4 regions of the Priestia sp. SRI_019 genome follow, and region 1 is predicted to be linked to each of the others. Evidence: riboswitches for the same ligand, from Rfam matches in the RefSeq annotation. Region 1 holds a riboswitch; each other region holds the start of a gene.
The links. A riboswitch is a leader RNA that binds a small molecule or an ion and turns the genes downstream of it on or off. The one in region 1 is predicted to bind cobalamin.
Positions count from the first base shown of each region.

Region 2: linked by a shared signal. The riboswitch ahead of AC2YJL_RS14390 (ABC transporter substrate-binding protein) and the one ahead of AC2YJL_RS11140 ((2Fe-2S) ferredoxin domain-containing protein) in region 1 are both predicted to bind cobalamin.
Region 3: linked by a shared signal. The riboswitch ahead of metE (5-methyltetrahydropteroyltriglutamate--homocysteine S-methyltransferase) and the one ahead of AC2YJL_RS11140 ((2Fe-2S) ferredoxin domain-containing protein) in region 1 are both predicted to bind cobalamin.
Region 4: linked by a shared signal. The riboswitch ahead of AC2YJL_RS09270 (cobyric acid synthase) and the one ahead of AC2YJL_RS11140 ((2Fe-2S) ferredoxin domain-containing protein) in region 1 are both predicted to bind cobalamin.

Region 1 covers NZ_JBYCZN010000002.1:168,257-173,213, reverse strand. Annotated here, with positions in the region: gene cobJ (precorrin-3B C(17)-methyltransferase) at 1-1,480, opposite strand, end outside; gene AC2YJL_RS11140 ((2Fe-2S) ferredoxin domain-containing protein) at 1,494-1,874, opposite strand; cobalamin riboswitch at 1,977-2,156, opposite strand; cobalamin riboswitch at 2,275-2,453, opposite strand; gene AC2YJL_RS11135 (hypothetical protein) at 2,601-2,759, opposite strand; gene AC2YJL_RS11130 (M42 family metallopeptidase) at 3,111-4,148, opposite strand; gene AC2YJL_RS11125 (cation:dicarboxylate symporter family transporter) at 4,256-4,957, opposite strand, start outside.
Region 2 covers NZ_JBYCZN010000002.1:796,382-801,338, forward strand. Annotated here, with positions in the region: gene cbiB (adenosylcobinamide-phosphate synthase CbiB) at 1-168, opposite strand, end outside; gene AC2YJL_RS14385 (adenosylcobinamide amidohydrolase) at 173-889, opposite strand; gene AC2YJL_RS14390 (ABC transporter substrate-binding protein) at 870-1,829, opposite strand; cobalamin riboswitch at 2,088-2,220, opposite strand; gene AC2YJL_RS14395 (thioredoxin family protein) at 2,312-2,626, opposite strand; gene AC2YJL_RS14400 (YpjP family protein) at 2,815-3,417, opposite strand; gene AC2YJL_RS14405 (class I SAM-dependent methyltransferase) at 3,801-4,577, opposite strand; gene AC2YJL_RS14410 (BrxA/BrxB family bacilliredoxin) at 4,712-4,957, opposite strand, start outside.
Region 3 covers NZ_JBYCZN010000001.1:1,229,464-1,234,420, reverse strand. Annotated here, with positions in the region: gene metE (5-methyltetrahydropteroyltriglutamate--homocysteine S-methyltransferase) at 1-1,385, opposite strand, end outside; cobalamin riboswitch at 1,535-1,723, opposite strand; SAM riboswitch class I at 1,803-1,913, opposite strand; gene AC2YJL_RS06475 (hypothetical protein) at 1,993-2,244, opposite strand; partial or broken gene AC2YJL_RS06470 (hypothetical protein) at 2,445-2,672, opposite strand; gene AC2YJL_RS06465 (metallophosphoesterase family protein) at 2,827-3,702, opposite strand; gene AC2YJL_RS06460 (sugar porter family MFS transporter) at 4,176-4,957, opposite strand, start outside.
Region 4 covers NZ_JBYCZN010000001.1:1,695,208-1,700,164, forward strand. Annotated here, with positions in the region: gene AC2YJL_RS09255 (nitroreductase family protein) at 1-101, shown strand, start outside; gene AC2YJL_RS09260 (APC family permease) at 525-2,096, shown strand; gene AC2YJL_RS09265 (YdcF family protein) at 2,155-2,718, opposite strand; cobalamin riboswitch at 2,866-3,045, shown strand; gene AC2YJL_RS09270 (cobyric acid synthase) at 3,138-4,664, shown strand; gene AC2YJL_RS09275 (FecCD family ABC transporter permease) at 4,870-4,957, shown strand, end outside.

The sequences.
Region 1 (4,957 bases):
TCTCCACTATTTCAACAATGTCATCGGGCGCTATACCTTCCGCCACAATTTGACCTGAATGCGCATTGCGTCCAACGGTTTTAGCTCCTAAAAATAAATCAAACGCACCTTTTCTATAGACAATGCCGATATCTTCTTGAACAGCACCATAACAGGCCATACCGCATCCATTAATACCAAGCTTCAGCTCTTTTGGCATGTCCATTCCCCCGAGACGTTTTTGTAATTCTTCCGTATGTGGAATAGCATCACTTTTTTCTCCGTCACAAAAATCACACGCTTTGATTGTGAACACATCTCCGACCGGAGATAGTAAAAAGGAAGCTGCTTGGAGCTTTTTAATAATCACATCTGGCTGAGTCGTTGGGATTTGCAGTTTGATTTGATGGTCAGGTGTATACTCCATCGTACCTTTTTCACCAACAGCTTCTGCTAGTGTGGTCATTTGAACAGGTGTGAATTTCTTATTGGCAAGTCCTGGGCTAACTGCCACTTCGAAAATTGACTCTATTGGCTGATGTACGACCGCAGAAGTGGTTTCACCTAAAATTGCTTGAAGCGCTTCTTCTGCAAGAGCTCGTGAAGTTGCTGGTTCTTCTGGTTTGGTCTGAACTGCTTCAATAGCTGAAGCTGTTTGCTTTACAGTCTCTTCTTGATCGAGAGCCCATGGTTCTGCTTCTTTTCGAAGTCGCTGATGCGGTCTTAGCGGCTGCTCCGTTTGGTTGAGGGTATATTTCCGCTGATACCCGCGCGGGGTAATCATTAAATCGTCGTAAAAGAACGTAGATGAATTCCCGACAACAACGGTAGTCAGCATGCCAATTTCATGATTTAACATGTCTTTTAAGTTGGTCATTACGACTTCTTCACGGTCACGATAAGCGCTTTTCACAAGACCAACAGGCGTATCAGGAGAACGGTACTTTAATAAAATCCTCTGTGCTTCAACAATTTGTCTTGTTCGTCTTCCGCTTTTTGGGTTGTAAAAAGCCACTACAAAATCTGCTTGTGCAGCTGCTTCGATTCTTTTTTCAATTAGTTCCCAAGGCGTAAGGTGGTCACTTAAACTAATTGTACAAGCGTCGTGCATCACGGGCGCTCCAAGGAGAGATGCGCATGAATTGATAGCCGAAATGCCAGGAATTACTTCCAGCTCTACGCCCGTTTCTTTTTTCCAGCCTTTTTCAATCAACACTTCATACACAAGGCCTGCCATTCCATATACTCCTGCATCTCCGCTTGAAATGACAGCCACGGTTTTTCCTGCTTCCGCTTGCTTTACAGCTTCTTGTGCACGGCTTACTTCTTCGGTCATTCCTGTACTAATAATTTGCTGATTCGTTAACAGTCCTTGAATTAATTCCACATAGGTTTTGTAACCGATGATCATATCACTTTCTTGAATGGCTTCTCTTGCTCGCTGTGTAATATGTTCAAAGCTTCCCGGCCCAAATCCGATAACTAACAGTTTACCTTTCATGCTAGCTCCTCCTTTATGCGTTACTTTTTACTTTGTCAATTCCTTCTATGGAGTCACTGTTTTCCGGAGAAACGAAACCATTTTGATCATATTCATAAATAAGCGATTCCTTTATACTGCAGCCTCCTGCTAAATGTTCTTCGACAATCCGGTGAGCCACGGTTTCAGTGACCTGCTTGTACCAATCTCCTGAAGGATACACAATAGCTACAGGAGCATCTTTGCATCGTCCATTACAGCGTGTACGCGTTGTATGAACCGTTTCATCCAAATCCAGTTCCGTCACTTTATTTCGAATAGCTTGGGTGGCTTCTTCTCCACCTTTTCTCATACAGCTGCTTCCATTACAAATCAATACGTGATGTTTTGTTCCATTTAAGTTCCACGTCGTCACACTCATTCGCTCCTTTACTAAAAAAAGCGCCTCTATCATTGATAGAGGCGCAGAAAAATTCAAACTAAGTTTTTGCACTTCCACCTATATCCCGTAGGGTAAGCTTCGCATTAGAAAAAGGCTGGTTTCCTGGCTTCGATTCATCACTTGATTGCGCCTTCCCGAATACAGTGGCATATGCAATCAGCTCATCTTCACAGTGGCGGGTACCGCGCTGGCTTCACACCAGACTTCCCATTTAACGCAATGTAAACATTGCGCACCTTTTTTGCACGATATGTAGTTTTGCGACATGAGAAAAACCCGCTTCGCTAATATGCGAGCGGGTAAAACGTCAGAATAAGAGTGTACACGAATGCCACTTTAAGCCAACGTTTCCCTTCCCGCTCCCCGGAGAAATAGAAACTTCACAATAAAGACAGGTCTCCTGACTTGTGTATCATTCTACTTGAGAACCTTCCCGTGATTCTTCCACAGTGGTTATACTCGTTCGTCCACACTTACAGTTGCGGGGGCAGTACTGGTCTTTCACCAGTTTCCCTATTAAGCCTTCTTGGCATCTTTACTGTTGCTGTTTGATATATATGAACCTTTTAAACTATCAGAATAATAGAAGTAACTACCATATCATAGCGTACATTTTTTTTTATTTCAACTCTATTCTTTTTATAGGATATAAAGAGCCATAAAAAAACAAGAGCAAAAAATCAGCTCTTGTTTTTCTACTTATATAGCTACCAATGTTAAATGAGGATCATTATAATACACGACTTCTGAAAGAACTTTACAGCCATTTGTTTTGGCAAAAGCTTCTCTCGCCTGCTTTTCAGTTTCAAATTCAAACATTTTCATTTCTTTTCCAGCATATACCGTCAGTACCCACATGAAAAGATTCGCCTCCGATTATTGTAGTGATCGCTATATCCACATTATGACGAAACCATTTCCTTTTGAAAACCCATTCTACAAAACTTGTCACAAGAAACTTTTAAAAATTTAAAAACATTTTAACTTCTGTAAATGAACAAAATGTACAAAAGGTTTAAGCAGTATTGTATCTCTTTAAAAAGGTGCTTTTTTAATCACCTATTGCTCCACCAGTAAAAAATATATAGTATTTATTAAAAAAAAGAAGCCGGACAGCTGGCTTCTTTTTTAAGAAAGGAAAGAACAGACATCGTAATCCCATCCTGTTCTTTATTTTGCATAAAAATACACTAATTAAATATCCCTTTCTTAAAGCAGAACCATGTTCGACTGAATATAGTAATAGAGAAGCTTATACGTATGATTCAATGAATCTTGATGCGTTCTCTCAAACGCATGAGAAGAATCAATTCCTGGACCAATTAAGCCGTGTACGATATCGTGTCCCGCACGAATAGCAGCAGAAGCATCTGATCCGTAAAATGGATAAATATCTAATTTGTACTGAATATCATGCTGCTTAGCTAGCTCCACCAAATGCTTTCTCAAACCGTAATGATATGGGCCGCTTGAATCTTTTACACAAATAGACACAGTGTATTCATCAGTAGATTGTCCATCTCCCATAGCACCCATATCAACTGCTAAGTATTCTACTGTTTGAGGCGTAATATTCGAATTTCCTCCGTATCCAATTTCTTCATTATTTGAAATGAGAAAATGCGTAGTGTATGGCAGTTCGATCTGTTCTTCTTGAATTGTTTTCATGAGCTGAAGCAATAAAGCTACGCTTGCTTTATCATCGAGATGACGAGATTTAATAAAACCCCTTTTTGTTATTTCTACACGAGGATCAAACGAAACAAAGTCGCCAACTTCAATTCCAAGGCTGCGAACATCTTCTGCGCTATGTACTTTTTCATCCAATCGAATTTCTATATTTTCTTGATTCCGCTCAGCTTTCCCTGCATCTTTATACACATGAACAGATGTTTGATGCATAAGAATGGTTCCTGTAAATACTTCTCCTGATGAAGTTTCAATTTCACAATATTCTCCTTCAATAGAATTGTAGCGAAACCCTCCAATCAGGTCGATTTTTAGACGCCCACTCGATTTGATTTCTTTTACCATAGCACCTAATGTATCAACATGAGCCGTCAGCATGCGGTGGTGATCTGTATCTTTACCGGGAATAGTAGCGACTAAGCCCCCTTTTCGATTGCGATACGTTTGAATATTTAGCTCTTTTACATAGTCTTCGACAAATGAAATCACCTTTTCTGTATTTCCAGAAGGACTGGGAATCGAAACAAGCTTTTTAATTAACTGAACAGTTTCCGTCATTATGACACTTCCTTTGTCTCTCATTTCTTTTATTTTACCATATGTTTCAAAAAAGATAACAGGCAGATCCAAACAAAAAAGCCGGGCAGCTGCCCGGCTTTTTTGTTTTAAGCTATGTTTGATTTCTTTAATCCATTTGTATAGTTTAATGATTTTTGCTTATCAAATTCGCCTTCAGACTTCGACATCACAATGGCAGCTAAAGCATTTCCTACTACGTTAACTGTGGTACGCATCATATCAAGAATGCGGTCAATTCCTGCAATAAATGCCATGCCTTCAAGAGGGAAGCCCATAGATTCAAGTGTAGCAAGTACAACTACAAACGATGCCCCTGGTACACCAGCCATTCCTTTTGAGGTTAACATTAGCACAAGAAGGAGCTGAATTTGATCCATAATGGAAAGGTCGATGCCGTACATTTGAGCAATAAACAGCGATGCCAGCGCCTGATAAATGGTTGAACCATCTAAGTTAAACGTGTAGCCCGTTGGAATAACGAACGATGTAACCGATTTAGAACAACCGAAGTCTTCCATCTTTTTGATAAGAGACGGTAAAACGGCTTCTGAACTTGCCGTTGTAAAAGCAAGAAGCAGCTCGTCTTTTAACACTTTTATGAGCGTAAACATGCTTGTTCCAGCCATTTTAGCAATAATTCCAAGAACCACAAGCACAAAGAAAATCATGGTGAAGTAAACGGCGAACACTAATTTTCCTAATGGAATAAGTGATCCGACACCAAACTTTATAATATTAACACCAATAAGTGCAAATACACCTACTGGAGCAAATTTCATCACCAAATT
Region 2 (4,957 bases), 630 kb from region 1:
GAATCGTTTTCCTGCACCTTTATTTAATCTGGAATCCATCCAATAAATCCATTTGCCAAACCAGCGAACGGGATGCGGCCAATTTTCAGGGTCGCCTATAATTCGGTCAATTAGTAAAGCAATCGTCATGGCCGTCATGTGTGCAATTATCGCTTGTGTAATACTCACTTCTTCACCTCTTTCCCTTAAGTCCCTGCTCTAAGCTTATTTTCACCAGCTTGGCTACCGCTTGCCCTAAAGCGGTCATAGAGCCTGCATATTCATATAATGGTCCTTGCTGAGACGCTGCAACTGAGATGCTGTCCGTAGATGTTCCCGTAGCAATCGTCTTTGTAGCCGGATCTATGACACCCAGCTGTGACAGCGTTTTTGTTTTAGCTTCTGTGGCCGCAACAAAAAGCTGTAAAAACGCTGCATCCGTAAGCGTACCTTCCACGAAAAAAAACATATTAATTGTACCGGGAGAGGAATAGAACGGGACAGCTTCGTCAGCTATAATATCTACTGCGTTTCCTACTCCAGCCGTTATCACGGAAGCTACTCTTACTCCGTAGCCTTCATAACAGTAAACCGCTCTTTCTTTTAACCAAACGGCTGTCATCAACCCTACGATTTGCTCATGGCGCACATTTTCTTTCATCAAATATTGCTCATACTCCAAAGAAGGAGTATCTGAATAATAGTCTTTGTGAACAAATCGATTGTAAAAGGTGTCCGTTTCCGTAATGCCTGTTCCTAAAACCCCTGAGCTGTATGTTTTATAAGAAGTCTCGGTTTTCATGATTAAAAGCTCAGGCCGTTCTTCAATTTTAAGATGTGAAAAGGGACCAATCCCCTTTTCAATTCGAACTGGAATATGGTCCCTCTTCTTATTTATTGTACACCTCAGGGTATACTGCTTTTGCTAAGTCCTCTAAGCCATCTACAATACGAGGTCCTAAGCGGTTGATTTTGTTTTGATCAACCTTCTCGATGTTACCCTCTTTTACAGCAGTCATGCTGCTCCAAGCGGGACGCTTCATAATCTCATTTTTGTCTGCATCATACGTTGCGATAATAACGTCAGGGTTTAACTTAACAACTTGCTCTTCAGAAAACTTAACCCAACCCTTTTCACTAGCCGCTACGTTATCAGCACCGATCATAGTAAGCATTTCGTTCATGAACGTACCTTTTCCTGTTGTATAAATCTCAGGAGCTCCTGATACCTCTATCCATACTTTTTTACGATCTTCTTTTGAAATCGTTTTTGCTTTTTTCTCAATTGAAGCTACTTTTTCTTTCATGTCTTTAATTGTTTGATTAGCTTCTTTTGTTTTACCCGTTAATTTACCGATTTGGGTAATAGAATCATAAACCGTATCAAACGTTGTTGAATCTTTTACAACAAATACCGGAATCCCCGCACTTTCAATTTGTTTAAATACTTCATCCGAAACGCCCATACTTGAAGCGTGTGCCAGCACTAAATCAGGATTTAAAGCAATAACTTTTTCTGCATTAACGTTCATATCTCCTACCTGCGCTTTTTTCTTTACGCTTTTAGGATAATCATCGTTGCTTGTGACACCTACTAATTCTTTTTCAAGGCCAAGGGCATATACAATCTCCGTATTACTTGGCATTAGTGAAACAATTTTCTTAGGCTGTTTTTTCAACGTAATTTCTTTATCACGCGCGTCTTTTACCTTCACAGGAAATGCAGCTTGTGACGTTTGTGCTGTATCTTGCTTCGTTTTTTTATCACTGTTGCTTTGGCTGCCTGCACCGCATGCAGCAAGTACGATGACTAACAGTGCAATAATGGAATACGAAAGCCATTTTTTCATCTAAATACTCCCCCTATATATTGTTCATTGTGAATACGAAACCTCCACGTTAAAGAAAAAGCAAATGATCATGCAAAAAGCAGCGCTATCCCGTTTTTCCGCTTTGACTATGTATACTGCTCGCAGGCAGCTTCAAAATAAAAAAGCTTTACTTTCAATTGAAAGCAAAGCAGGTAACGTCAAGATAAGCAGGAAAAGAATCCGTTCACTATACTTGATATGTATGTTCATTACCCTGCTTCACCCTTCCTCGAAGGTTTCACAGTTAACAATAAGGCAGGTCTCCTGACTTACGCACAAAGCGCTTACAGTGGCGGGACCGCGCTGGCTTTTCACCAGACTTCCCTTTTCACTCAATCTTTAAATTGAGACCTTATTGCTTTACGATTATTCACTTGTCCTAGTATACCCCACTCATGGAAAAATGGAAATAGCCATTCTCACAAAAAAAAGCTGCAAGAATGCTCTCGCAGCTTAGGGAATTAAAGAGTTGCTAAAAATTCACGGACCGCTTCAGGCGTTTTAGCATTTGCACTGTGCAAGTGTGCAATTTTTTCACCGTTTTTATATACAAGAAGAGAAGGAATACCCATTACATTGTTTTCAGCAGAAAGTTCTTCAAACTCATCCTTGTCAATTTTAAACCATGCTTTATCTGTATTTTCGTCAACGATTTCATCAATGAACATATCCAAACGTTTGCAATCAGGACACCACGTTGTCGTAAAAATCCCAACGCTTAGTGTTTCGTTCTTAATTTGTTCGCGAAATTGTTTTTCTTCCGTAAATTGTTTCATTGTGTTACCTCCAGCATCTATTCGTTCCTTCTCCCTATTCTATGGTAAGAAGTCTGACTTCATTATAAACGATTTTTTTATCGTTGTGCTAATGTTTCAGCTTATTTAGACCATAACGGTTTTAGACGTAAAAAAATGCTAGCTTAAAAAAGCTAACATTTCGAAATCACAGAATGTTGTGTCTATTATCAGCTAAACCATTTAGGCGGCATGTTTCGGTTCCAATAAATTTTCCCTAAATCATAATGCTTCTGAAAATTATCTGCAGCCGCATGATAGTGAAAATTAAACCAGTATCCATCTTTTGGAGGATTTTCACGCCGTACATGAAATCGTATTAAGTCCTGACCGGTTTCCCGGTCATATACATGGAAAATCTTTTCACCGTAGCCAGCAGCAGGATGCTCGCTTATCTCGAGATTCTGAATCGACTGTTCACGCTCAGTGCCAATGTCGGTCAGCACTTCTTCAATTTTAGGTAACACTGCTTGACGAAATTCATCTTCAATGACAGGTCCAATTTTTGTTCCGAATTTTTCCACTGACTGTTTTTCAGCTGATTCCATTGCATACGTAACAAATGATGAAACGTCTTCATATTTTGGTTCTTCATATGGCAAATGAATATCTTCTATAACAGCTGTGACAGGAGTTGTTTCTCTTACATACCCTGCTTTATGTTGCTTGTCCGCTTTTGCATCATCAACGTATAAATATTCTGGTGGAGTGACAAGCCCAAATGTAAATACTGTAATAAATACAATTAGCATTCTTTTTATCCATCTAGGCATTCGTATCTTTCCTTTCTCATCTTTTCCCATATGGTCTTTTCATATCGTAAAATTCATTGTTATAACTCACTAGGTATTGTAACATACTTATTAATTTTTTACCTATATTTGCTTATTCATTTATGCTGCCTACGGGCATTCGACGACTTTTTAGTTAGCACCTTCCTTCTTCTGTTTGAGCTTGTCACACCGAGCGGAAACCTATACAAGATATTCCTTTTTTGCTGGATGCTTAAACACAAAAGTATTTTTATGTTCAAAAATATATCATACTTTTATGAACTTTAGATGAAATTCATAAAAAAAACTTCCAAAACTTTTTAATCCCTAAAAGGTTTTGGAAGTCTTTTCAATGATCGGGATTCATTTTACTTTTTTGTTTATTATTGTATATCAATTGTCCCGTAATGAAATTTTGATGTTTTTCGTTTTTGTACGGTAAATCCATGTTCTTCAAAACGAGTGCTTTTCCAATGATCTTTTAGCACGATCTTTTGTTTGGCTACTCTTTTTGCTTCTTGTATAGCCATTGGCGTCAGCGTAGTATAAAGTGCTATTGCTTTAATACCGTTAATTCCATTCGATTCATCAATTTGCTCTTGAAACATAGGATCAAAGTAGACAACATCAAAAGAATTATCTTCACAACAAGCCAAAAACGCTTCAAAATTTTGATGAACCACGTTTATACGCTTCATTGCATCGTTCAACTCTTGTACGTCACTTTCCCAATTTAAAAGCCCTTGTTTGACTAAATAAGCTACATAGCGGTTGCCTTCTAGTCCGACAACTTTCCCGCTTTCCCCTACCGCTGCGCTCGCCATCATACTATCCGATGCAAGACCAAGTGTACAGTCAAGCACGCTCATTCCTTTTTCTAAACCAGCAGCTTCAATAAACGGATCACGTTCTCCCCGCAGCCATCTCTTCACTCTAAACATAGCGGAGTTTGGATGAAAAAAAATAGGTTCCTCTTCGTTTTGAACGTGCAACTCTACTCTATTCTTACCGACAACCAGCACATCTGCAGCTTGAAGATTCTGAAGATCTGCAACGGATTTCTTCTCTCTTACTACAAAAGGTATACTTAAATCAGCGGCTACTTGTTTGGCTTTTACAATCATCTGTTCATTTGTTCGACCAGCAGTCGTAACAATCACTTTCATAACTCCCCCTACACTGTTTGGCTATTTACATAAAGAAAAAGGATGCCGATAGACATCCTTTTTCTTATAAAGTATATGCGATTTTTCTCTAAAAATCTATATACTAGATGTGACAAAAGCAGGACATTTTATGAACAGTGCTGCTTAAAGCCATTTAAAATGTTTTCAAAAATAACTTCTAACGGCTGACCTTCAATTTCATGTCGAGGAATAAAATGAACGACTTCTTTTCCTTTTAAAAGCGCCATAGACGGTGATGAAGGCTCAATGTCCCCAAAATATTCACGCATTTTAGCTGTTGCTTCCTTATCTTGGCCAGCAAAAACAGTTACCACTTGATCTGGTTTTTGCTCAGACTGTAAGTACGCTTGCGT
Region 3 (4,957 bases), on a different contig from region 1:
GCTTCATCGCTTAACTCGCCTTTACGCCATTTTAGACGCTCTTTTCGCACTTCTTTTGTTTGCGGAAAGCTTCCAATCGTTGTCGTTGGAAGAAGCGGCAGTTGAAAAGCTTCTTGCTGAACGCGCTGACGTACGTCAAACGGCGCTTGTCGCTCTGCTTTATAGCTATGCAGCTGCTTCAGCTCTTTTTGCACGTCTTGATGATTTCGAAAAGATGATCCATTTAATGCTTGAATTGCCTGTTTGTTTACGCTTATTTCTTCTTCTATTGCTTCTTTTCCTTGCTGCACCGCTTTTGTTAAAAGCGTGATTTCCTTCAGCTTTTCATCTGCAAAAGACAGTGCGTTTTTTAGAATTGGCTCAATGGTTTTTTCGCTTTTCACCGTGACAGGAACATGTAATAAACTTGATGAAGGCTGCAGAATCAAACGGTCTTTTGATACGGCTTTTTCAATTTCACTGATCGTTAAAAGCTGTTCGTCCAAATTTTCACGCCAAATGTTTCGTCCGTCAATCACTCCTGCTGCCAGCACTTTATCAGTTGGAAAACCATATTTATTAAGAGCCGTGAGATTTTCGCCTCGGTCATGCACAAAGTCTAAACCGATTCCTTCAACAGGAAGAGACACAACTTCTTTGTAGTGATCAACGCTGTCAAAATACGTTTGCAAAATGACTTTTACATTCGGTGACGCTTCCTTCAAAGTTTGATAGACTTCTGTGTACAGTGCCAGGTCTTCTTTTGATAGCGTTGTAGCTAAAACCGGCTCATCTATTTGTACCCACTCTACTCCTTCTGCCTGCAGCTCCGCTAAGATAGTTGCATAAAGCGGAACAAATTGTTCAACTACTTCTTTAAACTCACTTTTTTTATATCCTTTTGACAGCTTCACAAATGTTACTGGACCTAAAATAACGGGCTTGCCTTCAATATTCAGCTTCTGTTTTGCTTCTTTGTAAAATTGAAGCGGGCGATTTTCTACAAGTGCGGGCGTACATTTGTCAAGCTCTGGTACGATGTAGTGATAATTTGTGTTAAACCATTTTGTCATCGTAGAGGCTACCGCACCTTTTGTTCCTCGCGCGATGTCAAAATACGTTTCAAGCGATACCGGTCCTCCGTCATAATCAAAGCGCTTTGGCACTAGACCAAACATAGTCGCTGTATCTAGCACATGATCGTATAAGCTAAAATCGCCGACTGGAATTAATTCAATCCCTGCGTCACGCTGTTTTTTCAGATTCACTAGACGAAGAGCTTCAATTTCCTGCAAAAAGATATCTTTCTCTAGTTTTCCTGCCCAAAACTGCTCAAGCGCTTTTTTCCATTCTCGTTTTTCACCAATTCTTGGATAACCTAAGTTTGAACTTTTTACACTGCTCATTTTTTCCACTCCCTGTATATTTTTTATCGATAAACTAAAAAATCTCTCTTTTCGAAATGAAAAGAGAGATGATACGCATACTTAACTAAAGTTGAGATATCCTGTTTTTCTCAACACGTATTCCTCACTCCTCTCTATATCCCGTAGAGCTTAAGTGCATACAACAGGCAGGTCTCCTGACTTAGGTTCATCGCTTCCTATCCCTTCCCATTTCAATATGAAACAGTGGTTAATAAGTTGCTCCCCATTACAGTGGCGGGACCGCGCCGGCTTTTCACCGGTCTTCCCTTTTAAGCTGCATACATTCGTTACACAGCACCTGATGCATTTTTATAAAATTGTTCATTCAAAACATATTCACATAAAATAAAAAGCCTCTCTATCATGAATAGAGAGGCATAGTATCTATGAAATCCTCTCTTATTTTTCAAAGCTGTACGCTTTGCAGGATGTAGCACCTTTTCAACAAAAATGTTAAATGGTTGCCGGGCTTCACAGGGCCAGTCCCTCCGCCTCTCTCAATAAGAGTTTTAATTGTTTATAATATTTTGAATGTAGAGTCATCTTAACACCTTAGATTTATGTTGTCAAAAATTTTTTTAAAAAATCAGTTTTCAGGAGGCGTTGACGCTAATTTTTGCCTTAATAATTTGTAATCATCTTTTCGATGTGTTTCGATTAAATCTTTTGCTCCCTGGTGATATCCTGACGAATAAATGTACTCTACCGCTGTTTCGATAAGCTTTCTTTTTTCTTCGGCACACTCCCGGTCCATTAGGGGGAACAGTCTACCTAAAAGGTCATTTAAATCTTCCTTGATAAAACGATCAAGTCCTTCTTGCATCTTTTCATTTGCCATGATTGCTCCTCCATTTGCTGTGTATGTTCTAAGCCTCTATAAACAGGCATTTCACTGTAAATTTTAAGATAAAGTTAAGTCATTAAACAGTATATCAAGTGAATGTTTTTCTTCAATTACATATGTAATACAAATATATGACAAATATAGAGAATATATCATCATTCATTATCTATTATAACGTTTGACTGAGCCTTCTGCTACAAGGTTTCGTACGGTTTTCCAAAAGAGGTTGAGACATCACGAAATGAATCTAATCTAAAGACAAATGGGTACATGAGCTGAATCACTTTTGACACCGCTGTTGATTTCCGTACAAGACTTCGCTTTCCGCGGGCGGTCGCTGAGCCTCCTCGTCACATACGTTCCTGTGGGGTCTCACCTGTTCCGCTTTTCCCGCAGGAGTCTTCGTCTTGTCCTCCAATCACCTGCTAGAAAGACCTATACACATGAAACCTACGTTTACCCTAACAAAAAAGCGAACCACTAATCACACATCTTGATCGATGATTCGTTTCACTTCGTCCAAAACCCTTTTGTTCCAGCCTCTTTTTTTGAACCTAGCTTTCTACTTTCTTGTTTTTACAAACAATGTCTTCGAGGTCCTCCAAAATCCTTCCAAAGAAGAGGACCTAAAATGTCGTACCTGCTTACAAAAAACTCTGTAAAATTATAATTATTTAAAATTAAAGGCGGCTCAAAATCAAGGGGAGCACCGGCGCCTCCTGACAATACAAAATCAGTGCCTCTTCCAAGCGTAAACGACCCGTTTCTATTTTTTCTAATAAACTGCTCGTCATACGCATGCACGTGGCTGACTAACACTTTTTTCACGCGGTGTTCTTGAATTAAATCAAAAAATTCTTGACTTTGAGGAGTCGTTACAGGAAACCCTTCAAGGTTTGTCCACCGACCGATATTTGGCTGTGCATGCATGGCTATAACGGTATTACGAGGAGCACCCTCTAGCTGCTGTTCTAAATAATGAAGCTCTCTATCTGTAAATCCATATATTTTGTTTTTGGGACTGATGACATTATTTAATGCGATGCACCGGAAGTTAAAGACAGGAATATCAATGACCCAGTGTACTTTTCCGATAGTGGCTCTGAAGTTTTCGAGATTGCTTTCATCAAGGTACAGTTCATCATGATTCCCTACGCATACAAACATAGGAATGTTTGGTGCGATTCTTTCAACAACTTTAACAAAATGCTCCAAATACTCTTTTTTCCCTGTATAGACGGTGTCTCCCCCATGAATAATAAACAGCGGGTTCAATTCTACCGCCTTTTTTAACACAAGCTCAAATTCACCGCTCATCGTGAAACAATCATCGTTTGGTCCGTCACCTCTGCTGTCTCCCATAAAAACAAAGTTAAATGGATCTCTCGGGTTTAATTGTTTAATTCTTTGCTTTAATAACTTTTCAGAACGTTCATGAAGCGTCAAATTCATCAACTAGTTAATCCCCCTATTAATAAATAAATTTAGTTAAAAGTAAACAAGCTTACTTATTTATATGAGAAATTGTTGGTGAAGGTCACTATCTTCTTGTAAGCAGAACGCACATTTAGCTTTCGTTTTAGAAATTGCTAGTTATGAATATCTATTAAAGTCCACACTATAATAAGCTAACCTATCTTTTCATTTTATTAGGCACTAATATGACAGGGTAAAAGCTGAAATCTCTGTATCTACTACTAAGAAAGAGGCTGGGGACAAACAAAGGCCGACATGAGCTGAACTGCTTTTCCCGCAGGAGTCTTCGCCTTGCTCTCCAATCAACTGCTAGAAGAAACGAAACAGCTGAAACCTGCGTTCACCATAAAAAACGAACCACTAATCAAAGTTTTTGATTAGTGGTTCGTTTTTTACTTCAGCTAAAATACTTTTATCTCAGCACCTTATATTTAAAACATTTACGACCATTAAACATATTTATTACGCTCAACTGGAGGTACAGAGCTTCTTCCAGACCTAGCTGCCATGTCCGTTTCAATTTGCTCTAGGCTACGTCCTTTTGTTTCAACAACTACAAAACGTATGAAGAATAATCCGAGAATACAAATGATCCCGAACGTTGAAAAGATAACGCCCAAACTAAACTGATCAGCTAAAATTGGGAACACAAGCCCTACTGCCAGCGATCCAGTCCAGTTAAAAGCAGATGAAATCCCAGCACCGATTCCGCGTACAGAAAGCGGGAAAATTTCTCCTACAATGATCCACGTAAGCGGCGCCCAAGAAAACGCATAGCAAAGGATAAAGCAGCAAAGAGCAATTAACGTAACCCAGTTAACAACGACTTCATTAACGCCTAACGCTCCTAGAATAGCCGGTGTAAAAAATGAAAGAGCCATACCCGCGCCGCCAATCGTAAGAATGGTACGGCGGTTGAATCTATCGACAAACTGCAGAAAAATAAGTGTTGTCACGACAAAGATTACCCCAACAATAACCGTAAAACCAGCAGCTACCTGCGGGGCTAAACCAACTTGACGAGCAATGCTTGTTGCATAATAAACAATTGAGTTTGAGCCTTGAATCTGCTGAAAAGTTGCCATTCCGACGCCGATTATTAATGCTAAACGAAACTTTTTCTGAAACAGCTGCTTAATGCCTGATTGTTCATGCACAGCTACGCTTTCAATTTCAGACACTTCAGCTTCTACTTCAGCTGTTGAGCGGCGAAGCGTACGCAGCACTTCAC
Region 4 (4,957 bases), on a different contig from region 1:
CATGGAAATTAATTACTCAAATGCCATTTGGTAATCCTGTGTCACCTGCGGGAGAAAAAGAATTTCAACCGCTAACTGAACGTGTAAAAGTATTTAAATAAGCAAAAAAAGGCACGGACAAAATTATTTTATTTGAAGCAAAATCCGAACGATTCATCGTTCGGGTTTTTTTATTGGGATGGCAAGCGTAGGTTTTGCGTATGTAGCTGCTTCTAGCGGTTGATCTCGTTATGCCTCAGCCCTTTTGTTATGATAAATAGTTTGAATATTCTTTTATGTTTAATCTAAGAAAAATGCGGTTAAATAGGAGGAGTAGTCCTCAAATCTTCGGTGGAATTTATGCGCTATACATAAGCAATTCAATGATGTTTTACAAAAAAATAAATTTTTTAACTTGGTTTTTTAGAGAATATTTGTTAACATATCCACTTGTGAGGTCTTAGTAAGAGGAGGATGATGTAAAGAATCCCATATCGGACGCAAGGGCGTAGATATGTGGAGTGGGAATTTTAAAGGAGGATTTTATGTCTGATCAAGGAAATCAAGGAAAATTTAAAAAATCAATATCGTTACTTGACCTAACGTTAATTGGGATGGGAGCTATTTTTGGTTCCGCCTGGTTATTTGCGGTTAGTAACGTAGCGTCAAAGGCTGGTCCAGCCGGAAGTTTTTCGTGGCTGATTGGCGGAGTCATTATTTTACTTATCGGCTTAGTGTATGCTGAACTTGGAGCAGCGCTGCCGCGTACCGGTGGAATTATCCGTTATCCGGTTTATTCACATGGTCATTTAGTAGGTTACTTAATTTCATTCATTACCATTATTGCTTATACAAGTTTAATTGCCATTGAGGTAACAGCTGTACGTCAGTATGTTGCTGTATGGATTCCTGGTCTAACTAAACATGGTTCTGAATCGCCTACAACGATTGGATGGCTATTCCAGTTCGCGTTATTAACACTATTTTTTATCATTAACTACGTAAGTGTAAAAGCATTTGCTAAGTCAAATGTCATTATATCTGTGTTTAAATATGCGGTTCCTCTTACAATTATCGTCGTGTTAGCTTATCACTTCAAATCAGCTAACTTTACAACTGGCGATTTTGCTCCGTTTGGTTTTAATGGTATTCAAGCAGCCATTTCAACAGGTGGCGTTATGTTTGCTTACTTAGGACTTCACCCTATTGTTTCGGTAGCCAGTGAAGTTAAAAATCCGCAGCGTAATATTCCAATCGCGCTCATTATCTGTATTGTACTTTCAGCGATTATTTACACAGCACTGCAAGTATTGTTCATCGGTAACATCCCGGCTGATATGCTATCAGGAGGATGGGGAACAATTCAAGAGCAATTCTCTTTACCATTTAAAGATATTGCACTTATTTTAGGCCTTGGCTGGTTAGTAACGCTTGTTATTTTTGATGCTATTTTATCACCAGGCGGTAACGGAAACATCTTTATGAATACAACTTCTCGTCTAGTTTATGCTTGGTCTCGTAATGGAACACTATTTAAACGTTTCTCAAAAGTAGATAAGAAAACAGGAATTCCACGTGCGTCACTATGGCTATCATTTGGAATGTCCGTATTCTGGACACTGCCATTTCCTTCTTGGGAAGCGCTAGTAAACGTATGTTCAGTAGCACTTATTCTGTCTTATGCTATCGCACCAATTTCAGCTGCAGCATTCAGAGTAAATGCAAAAGATCTTAAAAAACCTTTCAAATTAAAAGGCATGAGCATTATTGCTCCTGTTTCATTTATCTTCTGTTCATACATCGTATACTGGTCAGGATGGACAACAATTTCTTGGCTGCTAGGATCACAGCTTCTAATGGTTGTTATCTACGTAGCGTTTAAGAAATACGTACCAACTGACGTTGTGAAATTTGCACAGCAGCTTAAATCTGCTTGGTGGCTAGTTGCTTATTATATTATTATGCTTGTTATCTCTTATCTAGGTTCATTTGGTGGAGGACAAGGTGTGTTAAGCAACCCACTTGACTTAATTTTAATTGCTCTTGTTTCACTCGGTATTTTCTACTGGGCGAAATACACAGGTTTACCAAAAGCAGTTATCGATACAGATGATTAATAAAAAACACGGCATGAATTCATGCCGTGTTTTTCGTTTGTATAGGCGTGTACTCTATTTATTTATCAAACAGCCATGTTTTTAATATAGCAGCATACTCACGAAAGTAGGCTTGAAGTTTAATTGAATTTGGTGTCTTTGCGCCTAAAGGATAAACATCAAAACCTTGGCGCTTTGCAATAATAGAAGCGCGAAACAGATGAAAATCACTGCTAACAAGCACGATTCGTTTATCTGGAATATCAACTTTCTTTTTGGTGAAAGTAAAATTCTCAAAAGTAGAGGTTGACTGACCCTCTTTTATAATTCGATTCTTTTTAATTCCTGCTTTTCGTAGAAAACGGTAGGCTGCCTCTGCTTCAGAAATTTCTTCATCGGATCCTTTTCCACCCGTTACGATAACTTTTGTTTGTTTATGAGTCTTTAAATAAGATAAAGCCGTTTTTGCTCGTTCTTTTAAACTAGGAGACATTTGATCTCCATCTACTTTCGAACCTAAAATAAGCACATAATCTGCTTTTTGCGGAACAGGCTGATGAGCGGTTTGATACATACAAAAAGACATGATTACAGCATAAAGAACAAGCAAACTAATAAAGATATAAATGATTTTTTTCTTCAACTACGAGCACCTTCCTAGCTATTTCATAAGATGTTTGGAAAATAATTGTTATTATAGCATAAGAGACCCAAATAAGTATAAACACAGTAATATATAATAATAGAAGAAAATCGTTATTGTGAATGGTTATAAAATTCGTTACAATAAAGAATAAATGATTTTAAAAGTGCCTCTAAGGAGGATAATAGGGAAATCGGTGAGAATCCGGTGCAGCCCCCGCTACTGTAAATGTGGATGAACCTGCAAAGACCCACTAGTCAAACTAGGAAGGATGCAGAAGTAAAATGAAGCATAAGCCAGGAGACCTGCTTTTAAAAACCCCTTATTTTTCGGTGGGAGAAATAAGTCAAGACAATGTGTTAATGAGCGCATGACCAAACCTTGACTTTTACAGTTAAGGTTTTTTTATGTGATAGGGAGTGGGAAAAGTGAAAAAAGGAAAACCTCTTATGATTCAAGGAACGCACTCAGACGCTGGAAAAAGCATGATTGCTACAGCGTTTTGCCGTATTTTTAAAGAAGACGGCTATCAAACTGCACCGTTTAAATCGCAAAATATGGCGCTTAATTCATACATTACAATGGATGGAAAAGAAATTGGAAGAGCGCAAGGAATTCAGGCAGAAGCGGCTGGAGTCGAAGCAACAACCAATATGAACCCTATTTTGATTAAACCAACTCGTGATCATGAATCTCAAATTGTCGTTCATGGAAAGCCGCTTCGTAATATGTTTGCTTTTCAGTATCGGCAAGAATTTTTTAATGAAGGTTTGAACGTTATCACGGAGTCTTATAAAGAGCTTGCCAATCATTATGATCGAATTGTGATTGAAGGTGCTGGAAGTCCTGCTGAAGTGAATTTGAACGATCGTGAACTGGTAAATATGCGCGTAGCAAAGATAGCCCAAGCCCCTGTTGTGTTAGTAGGAGACATTGATAAAGGAGGGGTTTTTGCGAGTTTAGTGGGTACTCTTCAATTGCTCCCAGATGAACATAAGCCTAGAGTGATTGGGGTGTTAATCAATAAATTCCGAGGAGACTTAGAGCTTTTAAAACCGGGGCTAAAGTGGTTTGAAGAATACACGGGAGTTCCGGTACTAGGAGTGATTCCTTATATGCATGACGTGGAAATTGACGCTGAAGATTCGTTATCACTCAGAAATTACTCAACGCTTGTGAACCCGTTAAAAGAAATCGATATTGCGGTTATCTCGTATCCTCGCATCTCAAATTTTACAGACATCGATCCTTTAAGCTTAGAAGAAGACTGTCACGTGAGGCTTGTAACCAAGCCATCACAACTAGGTACGCCTGATTTAATTGTTTTACCAGGAAGCAAAAATACGATTGAAGATGCGCAGTTTTTACAAGAAAGCGGCCTGGCTCTAGCCATTAATCAAGTCTTGAACGCAACGAACGCTCACGTTATTGGCATCTGCGGGGGATATCAAATGTTAGGCGAGACGATTACGGACCCCGATGCAGTAGAGTCCCGGATTGAATCTATTAAAGGGCTGGGTTTGCTTCCAGTGGAAACCGTTATGACAACCAGCAAAAAAACAGAAAGAGTTTCTGGATATGTTCAGTTAGAGAGTGAGAAGGTTTCGATTGAAGGCTATGAAATTCATATGGGAAAGACGGTTTCTCAAAGTTTGACGGAAGCCTTTGCGGTGGTAGATGATCAAAAAGAAGGAACGGTTAAAGAAAACATCATTGGCACGTATGTTCATGATGTGTTTCATAACGATGCTTTGCGCAGAGCTTTGCTTAATCAAATTCGTAAACATAAAAAATTGCCACCTATTACGGATACATTCAACAGCCGTCTGCAAAAAGAGGAGTCTTTTTCAAAAGCAGCAGCATATGTGAGAGAAGCTGTAGATATGGAAAAGCTGTATCATTTAATAGACAACTATAAAAGCCCGGAGCAAGCACAAAAAGTATAGCTTGTAGAGGCTTTCGCTTGTTTTTTTACCGAGAACTTTAGTACGCTGTGCTACGTTGCCTAGTTCAACAGTCTAGCACTCGCAACAAATAAAAGATGATTGTTTCCAACTTAATGCATGGTGGAAGCATCGTTTATGGACAGGAAAATGAATGGTTAATGTAATGTAAAACATCACGCCTCGTTTCCTAGAGGAGCTGAAAGTATTGATTTTTAAACGTATTTTTTTTAACAAAGCATCTATTTTATACATAGTCAGTTTATTTATTGTATGTACTTCGGTAATTATGGGCG